One region of the Shimwellia blattae DSM 4481 genome, then DNA from elsewhere that is predicted to be linked to it. Evidence: predicted binding sites of a transcription regulator. Region 1 holds the regulator's gene; the other holds the start of a gene.
What was found. The regulator PurR, encoded in region 1, represses purine synthesis genes. The targets are predictions, from matches to a motif close to CANGCAAACGTTTGCNTG.

Region 1 (3,397 bases):
CCAGCCCCAGCCCTGCGGTCGCCAGAAACGACATGCGCCAGCCAATCACATTCCCCATCCAGGTGGCCGCCGGGACCCCGCCAATATTGGCAATCGTCAGCCCCATAAACATGGTGGCAACCGCACTGGCCTGCTTCTCTTTTGCCACCAGGCTTGCCGCCACCACAGACCCCAGACCAAAGAATGCCCCGTGGTTCAGGCTGGTGATTATTCTGGACACCATCAGCGTGGCGTAGCCGGGCGACAGCGCCGACAACACATTACCAAGGGTGAAGATAGCCATCAGCAACAGCAGGGCATTACGCCTGCCGCGCTGGGCCAGCAGCAGTGTCATCAGCGGTGCACCCACCATAACCCCGATGGCATAAGCGCTGATAAGCATACCCGCCGTAGGGATAGACACCCCAACGCCCTGGGCGATGACCGGTAACAGCCCCATGGGGGAAAACTCAGTGGTGCCGATACCAAAAGCGCCAATAGCCAGCGCCAGAAGTGGAAAATTAATTTTCATGAATAACTCCGGTCAGGGGGAGACAGCCATTGCCGGACAGCAACGCTCGCCGTGAAAACCCCGGATAGACAGTGATAAATCCCAGATGTTAAAAAACTGTTCAGCATCATCTCAGCAGATGACCTGAAGAAAAAGCCGCATTTATGGAAAAGAGTATTGCTCAGTCAGGAAAAATCCGGTGCGGGTGTTGCGCAAAACCGCCAGGAAGCGCGGCACCTGTTACCGGTGTGCCGCGGCCTGTTGCGCAATTTAGTGCAGAATAGCGGTGAATGCTGCGGCGACAATCAGCCCCAGTGCGACCACCGTCGTCACTAATGCGTATCTCAGCTCTGTGCTCATCTCTTGCTCCTTTTGCTCCCCGGGGGGAGACGGGTGAGTTATTTATCGCGGTAATCGTTAAAAATATTACCTGATTTTTCACTAAACTGCATTTTCCCTCTTCCCCTTTTAGCCAGGATCGTCCACAATCCCCCGCTAATTTATGACGAACTATCTATTTACGCCCTTTCGCATTTTTGCGTTGACTTCCCCGGCCCGGCCCAACCAGAGAGTTGCGGCATCCGCTAAGGAAACGCAAACGATTACCCGGCTACTTTTCAACGGGTCAGGACAGGGGCCGGAGTAATACTTCATGGCGACAATTAAAGATGTGGCGAAACGCGCAAACGTTTCCACCACAACCGTATCACATGTGATTAACAAAACCCGGTTTGTTGCGGAAGAGACACGCAACGCGGTATGGGCAGCCATTAAAGAGCTACATTACTCACCCAGCGCCGTCGCCCGTAGCCTGAAGGTGAATCACACGAAATCGATCGGTCTGCTGGCCACCAGCAGTGAAGCGCCCTACTTTGCTGAGATCATTGAAGCGGTAGAAAAAAACTGTTTTGCCCGCGGCTATACGCTGATCCTCGGCAACGCCTGGAATAACCAGGAAAAACAGCGCGCCTATTTGTCCATGATGGCTCAGAAACGGGTCGATGGCCTGATGGTTATGTGTTCAGAATATCCCCAGTCACTGCTCGCCATGCTGGAGGAGTATCGCCATATTCCGATGGTGGTCATGGACTGGGGCGAAGCCAAAGCCGATTTTACCGACTCCGTGATTGATAACGCCTTCCAGGGCGGTTATATCGCCGGGCGCTATCTGATTGAGCGCGGCCACCGGGAGATCGGGGTTATTCCCGGGCCCCTGGAGCGCAATACCGGGGCCGGCAGGCTGGCCGGGTTCCGTAAAGCCCTGGAAGAGGCGCTGATCACCCTGCCGGAACACTGGATTGTCCAGGGCGACTTTGAGCCGGAGTCCGGCTACCGGGCCATGCAGCAGTTGCTGGCCTCATCCCAGCGCCCGACGGCGGTTTTCTGTGGCGGCGACGCTATGGCCATGGGGGCTATCTGTGCCGCGGATGAAATGGGCCTGCGCGTGCCGCAGGATATTTCAGTGATCGGGTACGATAATATCCGCCACTCCCGCTACTTTACCCCGGCGCTGACCACGGTCCACCAGCCGAAAGATTCCCTGGGGGAGACGGCCTTTAATATGCTGCTCGATCGCATCATTAATAAGCGCGAAGACTCCAGAACCATCGAGGTGCACCCCCGTCTGGTGGAGCGCCGTTCAGTGGCCGATGGCCCGTTCCTCGATTATCGCCGTTAATCCCCCGTCGGTGCCGGTTCTTCCGGCACCCGCAGCCACTCCTGATTCAGGGTGGCGCTGTCCCCCAGATACTCCAGCAGCCAGCTCAGGGCCGGTGACGACTCCTGTTGTTGCCAGGTGAGGCAGCAGGCCGCATCCGGGAAGGGATTTTCCAGCGTCAGTATCCGCCACTCCCCGCTGTTCACCCGGGGGGCGGCAATATGCTCCGGGACCATACCAATACATAACCCGTCACTGATACAGGCCACCCCGGCGGCCCAGTCCGGCGCCACCAGCCGCCGCTGGTTATCCAGCAGCCAGGTGGTGCGTTTGGGCAGGGAGCGGGAGGTATCTTCCAGCACCAGTGAAGGCCAGTTGCGCAGGGTGTCGTCCCCCAGGCGCGTGGTGACCTGGGCCAGCGGGTGGTGGCTGGCGACCACACAGTGCCAGCGCAGCATACCCATATCCCGGAAGGCATAGCGCCCCCCCACGGGGATGGCCCGGGTCGCGCCAATGGCCGCCTCAACCCGGCCATCTGCCAGCGCATCCCATACCCCGTTAAACACCTCCAGAGAGACCAGCAGCTCCACATCAGGAAAGTGGCGGTAGAAATCACACACCAGCTGGCTGGTGCGCGCCGGGCGGACAATGTTATCCACCGCAATCGCCAGCTGACCACGCCAGCCGTTGGCTATCTGCTGGCACTGCTGGCGGGTGGCAATCATTTTTTTGATAACGCCGCGCCCTTCCTGCAGGAAATAGCGCCCCGCAGGGGTGAGTTCCACATCCCGGTGGCGGCGAATAAACAGCGGCACGGCCAGCCACTCTTCCAGTTGCCGGACCGTATAACTGATGGCCGAAGGCACCCGGTGCAGCTCCTGAGCAGCTGCGCTAAAGCTGCCATTACGGGCGACTGCATCCACCACTTCCAGCGCGTATTCTGACCACATAATTTGCCTTGAAAATTTTTGAATGGAGCTGGCAAATATTAGCGTTTCACAAGCCGGGTTGCACTCCTTACACTCCGGGCGACTGAAAATAATTCGACCGAAGAGTGTGCTATGCAACCATCAAAAGGATTTCTGGCCTGGCTGGCCGGCCTGAGCGTGCTGGGCTTTCTGGCTACCGATATGTACCTGCCTGCGTTTTCCGCCATGCAGCAATACCTGGGCACCAGCGCGGCGGCCATCAGCACCAGTCTGAGTGTGTTTCTTGCCGGTTTTGCCATCGCCCAGCTGATGTGGGGCCCC
Region 2 (3,397 bases), 1.3 Mb from region 1:
TGATGTGGCCCGGGTTGTCAGAATCCGTACCGGTGAAGAGGACGACGCGGCCATTTAAGCCACGGCAGACAGAACGAAAAAAGGCGGGAAATCCCGCCTTTTTTGCGTTTACATCACCTTGTGAGGGCCAAAGCACTCATAGTGAATGCGTGTGGGCTCCACGCCTGCTGCCGTTAACTGCTGTGCCACCATCTGCATAAATGGCAGCGGGCCGCACATCCAGTATTGCATATCCGGATCCCGGAGCTGCTCGCCAAGGCTGGTAACGTCCATCAGCCCCTGATGGGTGTAGCGCGGGCTGAGCCTGTCCTGCTCGTCGGGCTGCCGGTACCAGATTTTGCTGGTAAAGTGCGCAAGCCTGGCGCCTTGCTCTGCCACTTCACTGGCGAAGGCATGGGCCGCGCCGTTTTCTGCCGCGTGCAGCCAGTTGACCTGCCCCTGGTGCCCGCTGCTGGCCAGCGTATCCAGCATGGCCAGCATGGGTGTCTGGCCCACACCGGCTGAAATCAGCGTCACTGGCGTGTTGCTCTCCACCTGCATAAAGAAATCCCCGGCCGGTGCAACCAGGCTCACCACATCACCCACATTTGCGCTATCGTGCAGCCAGCCTGAGACCAGGCCGCCATTTTCCCGTTTTACGGCGATCCGGTAGCCTTTGCCATCCGGCTTGCGGGTCAGTGAATACTGGCGAATCTCCTGCCAGGCGAAGTTTTCCGGTTTGATCCAGATCCCCAGATACTGGCCCGGCTGGTAATCCGCTACCGCAAGGCCATCTACCGGCTCGAACTCGAAGCTGGTAATCACGCTGCTGCGGGCGGTTTTTTTCGCCAGGCGGAAAGGGCGGGTGCCGCGCCAGCCGCCGGTTTTCTCCGCAGAGGCCTGGTAGATGTCTGCTTCCCGGTTAATAAAGATATCCGCCAGTACGCCATAGGCTTTTCCCCAGGCATCCAGCACCTCCTGCCCCGGGTGGTACAGTTCATCCAGAGTAGCCAGTAAATGCTTACCAACAATCTGATACTGCTCAGGTTTTATCTGAAAACTGGTGTGTTTCTGGGCGATTTTTTCAACGGCCGGCAGCAGCGCCGGAAGGTTATCAATATTGCCGGCATAAGCGGCGATGGCGTTAAACAGAGCTTCGCGCTGGTCGCCATTGCGCTGGTTGCTCATATTGAAAATGTCCTGCAGTTCCGGGTTATACCGGAACATGCGATCATAAAAATGTGCGGTCAGTTTCGGCCCGGTGGCGGCCAGTAACGGCAGAGTGGATTTTACTGTTGCGATGGTCTGGGGATCTAACATAGCGCTTACCTTCTTACGGATTTTACATAAATTTAATGATGTATTTTAAATGCATCTTATTTGTTTAACATTATCCTGTAAATGGTTTTTATCTTTAACATTTGGCTGTTTTGTAAGCCTATGAATAAACCGCATGATAATCATGAAAAAATGTCGCTCCAGCTCGTAATGATAAACGGGTATAAATTCAGTAATAGCAGCAAGCCAAACGTTTGCGTAAAAACCTTTGGCAACAGCAGGCTTCCCGGTTTACACTGTGGCCCGCTGAATAATTTCATACCATGATCCCGCAGGTAGCGCGCCGTTTTTGCCGTGATGTATTGAAAAATCAATATGATAAGCAAAAAAAGCGCAGTCAGTGCGATCGCCGGGGTATAAATTGCGTCAATTTACTGTTAGCTGAGCCAGGAGATGCGGATGTTAAAGCGAGAAATGAACATAGCCGATTATGATGCCGAACTGTGGCAGGCCATGGAGCAAGAAAAAGTACGTCAGGAAGAGCACATCGAACTGATCGCCTCCGAAAACTACACCAGCCCGCGCGTTATGCAGGCTCAGGGTTCTCAGCTGACCAATAAGTATGCTGAAGGTTACCCGGGTAAGCGCTATTACGGCGGCTGCGAATATGTGGATATCGTTGAACAGCTGGCAATTGATCGGGCTAAAGCGTTGTTTGGTGCCGATTACGCTAACGTTCAGCCGCATTCCGGTTCCCAGGCTAACTTTGCCGTGTATACCGCGCTGCTGGAGCCGGGTGATACCGTGCTGGGTATGAACCTGGCCCACGGTGGCCACCTGACCCACGGCTCCCCGGTGAACTTCTCCGGCAAGCTGTACAACATCGTCCCTTACGGGATTGATGAAAGCGGCCACATCGATTATGACGATCTGGAAAAACAGGCGAAAGCGCATCGTCCGAAAATGATCATCGGCGGCTTCTCTGCCTATTCCGGTGTGGTTGACTGGGCAAAAATGCGTGAAATCGCAGACAGCATTGGTGCTTATCTGTTTGTGGACATGGCCCACGTTGCCGGTCTGATTGCGGCTGGTGTGTACCCTAACCCGGTTCCTCACGCCCATGTCGTGACCACCACCACCCACAAAACGCTGGCGGGCCCGCGTGGCGGCCTGATTCTGGCGAAAGACGGCAGCGAAGAGCTGTATAAAAAACTGAACTCTGCCGTGTTCCCGGGTGGGCAGGGCGGCCCGCTGATGCACGTTATCGCCGGTAAAGCGGTAGCGCTGAAAGAAGCCATGGAGCCGGAATTTAAAATCTACCAGCAGCAGGTTGCGAAAAACGCCAAAGCGATGGTGGATGTGTTCCTGAATCGTGGCTATAAAGTGGTCTCTGGCGGTACAGACAACCACCTGTTCCTGCTGGATCTGGTTGACAAAAACCTGACCGGTAAAGAAGCAGATGCGGCCCTGGGCCGGGCCAATATCACGGTGAACAAAAACAGCGTGCCAAACGATCCTAAGAGCCCGTTTGTCACTTCCGGTATCCGTGTCGGGACCCCGGCAATCACCCGTCGCGGTTTCAAAGAAGCGGAAGCGCGCCAGCTGGCAGGCTGGATGTGTGATGTGCTGGACAACATCAATGATGATGCCACCATTGAACGCATTAAAGGCAATGTGCTGGATATCTGCGCCCGTTACCCGGTATACGCATAAACCACGGCGCCGTGCTGTGGCACGGCAAGCCTGAACATCAAAACCGCTGCGCTCTCCGTAGCGGTTTTTTTGTTGGTGGCGGCAGTTGCGGCTGAAAGCCTTACAAATATCGTTTTTTGTCATCCTTATCTGACATGGCAAAAAGGCTAGTGACGGGCAGAAGGGGGGGCATTCTGATATGCAGCCCCTAACGCTGGGCATACTATGCTCCTTGTTAGATTAATTTCTATTTTCTGTATTTTATATTCATCTCCGCGAGCGATTAGCTGGAAGTCTTTATGAAATAAAACAATCACAGATTGTGTTTTATATAGGATAAGGTCATGAAAGATAAATGGACGATATCAATCTCATCTGAAAATGCATATATTCTTGACTCACTTGAGAAAACGTTTTCATCCGCCGCTGAGTTCCAGGTGGTAAATGT

Region 2: glyA (serine hydroxymethyltransferase) is a predicted target of PurR. The motif match lies at 1,501-1,518, and genes of this name have one in related genera.

The regions. Positions count from the first base shown of each region.
Region 1 covers NC_017910.1:2,348,520-2,351,916, forward strand. The annotation lists gene EBL_RS11075 (MFS transporter) at 1-511, opposite strand, end outside; gene cydH (cytochrome bd-I oxidase subunit CydH) at 761-850, opposite strand; gene purR (HTH-type transcriptional repressor PurR) at 1,143-2,168, shown strand; gene punR (DNA-binding transcriptional activator PunR) at 2,165-3,097, opposite strand; gene punC (purine nucleoside transporter PunC) at 3,209-3,397, shown strand, end outside.
Region 2 covers NC_017910.1:1,038,301-1,041,697, forward strand. The annotation lists gene glnB (nitrogen regulatory protein P-II) at 1-58, shown strand, start outside; gene hmpA (NO-inducible flavohemoprotein) at 109-1,299, opposite strand; gene glyA (serine hydroxymethyltransferase) at 1,717-2,970, shown strand; gene EBL_RS04860 (response regulator) at 3,294-3,397, shown strand, end outside.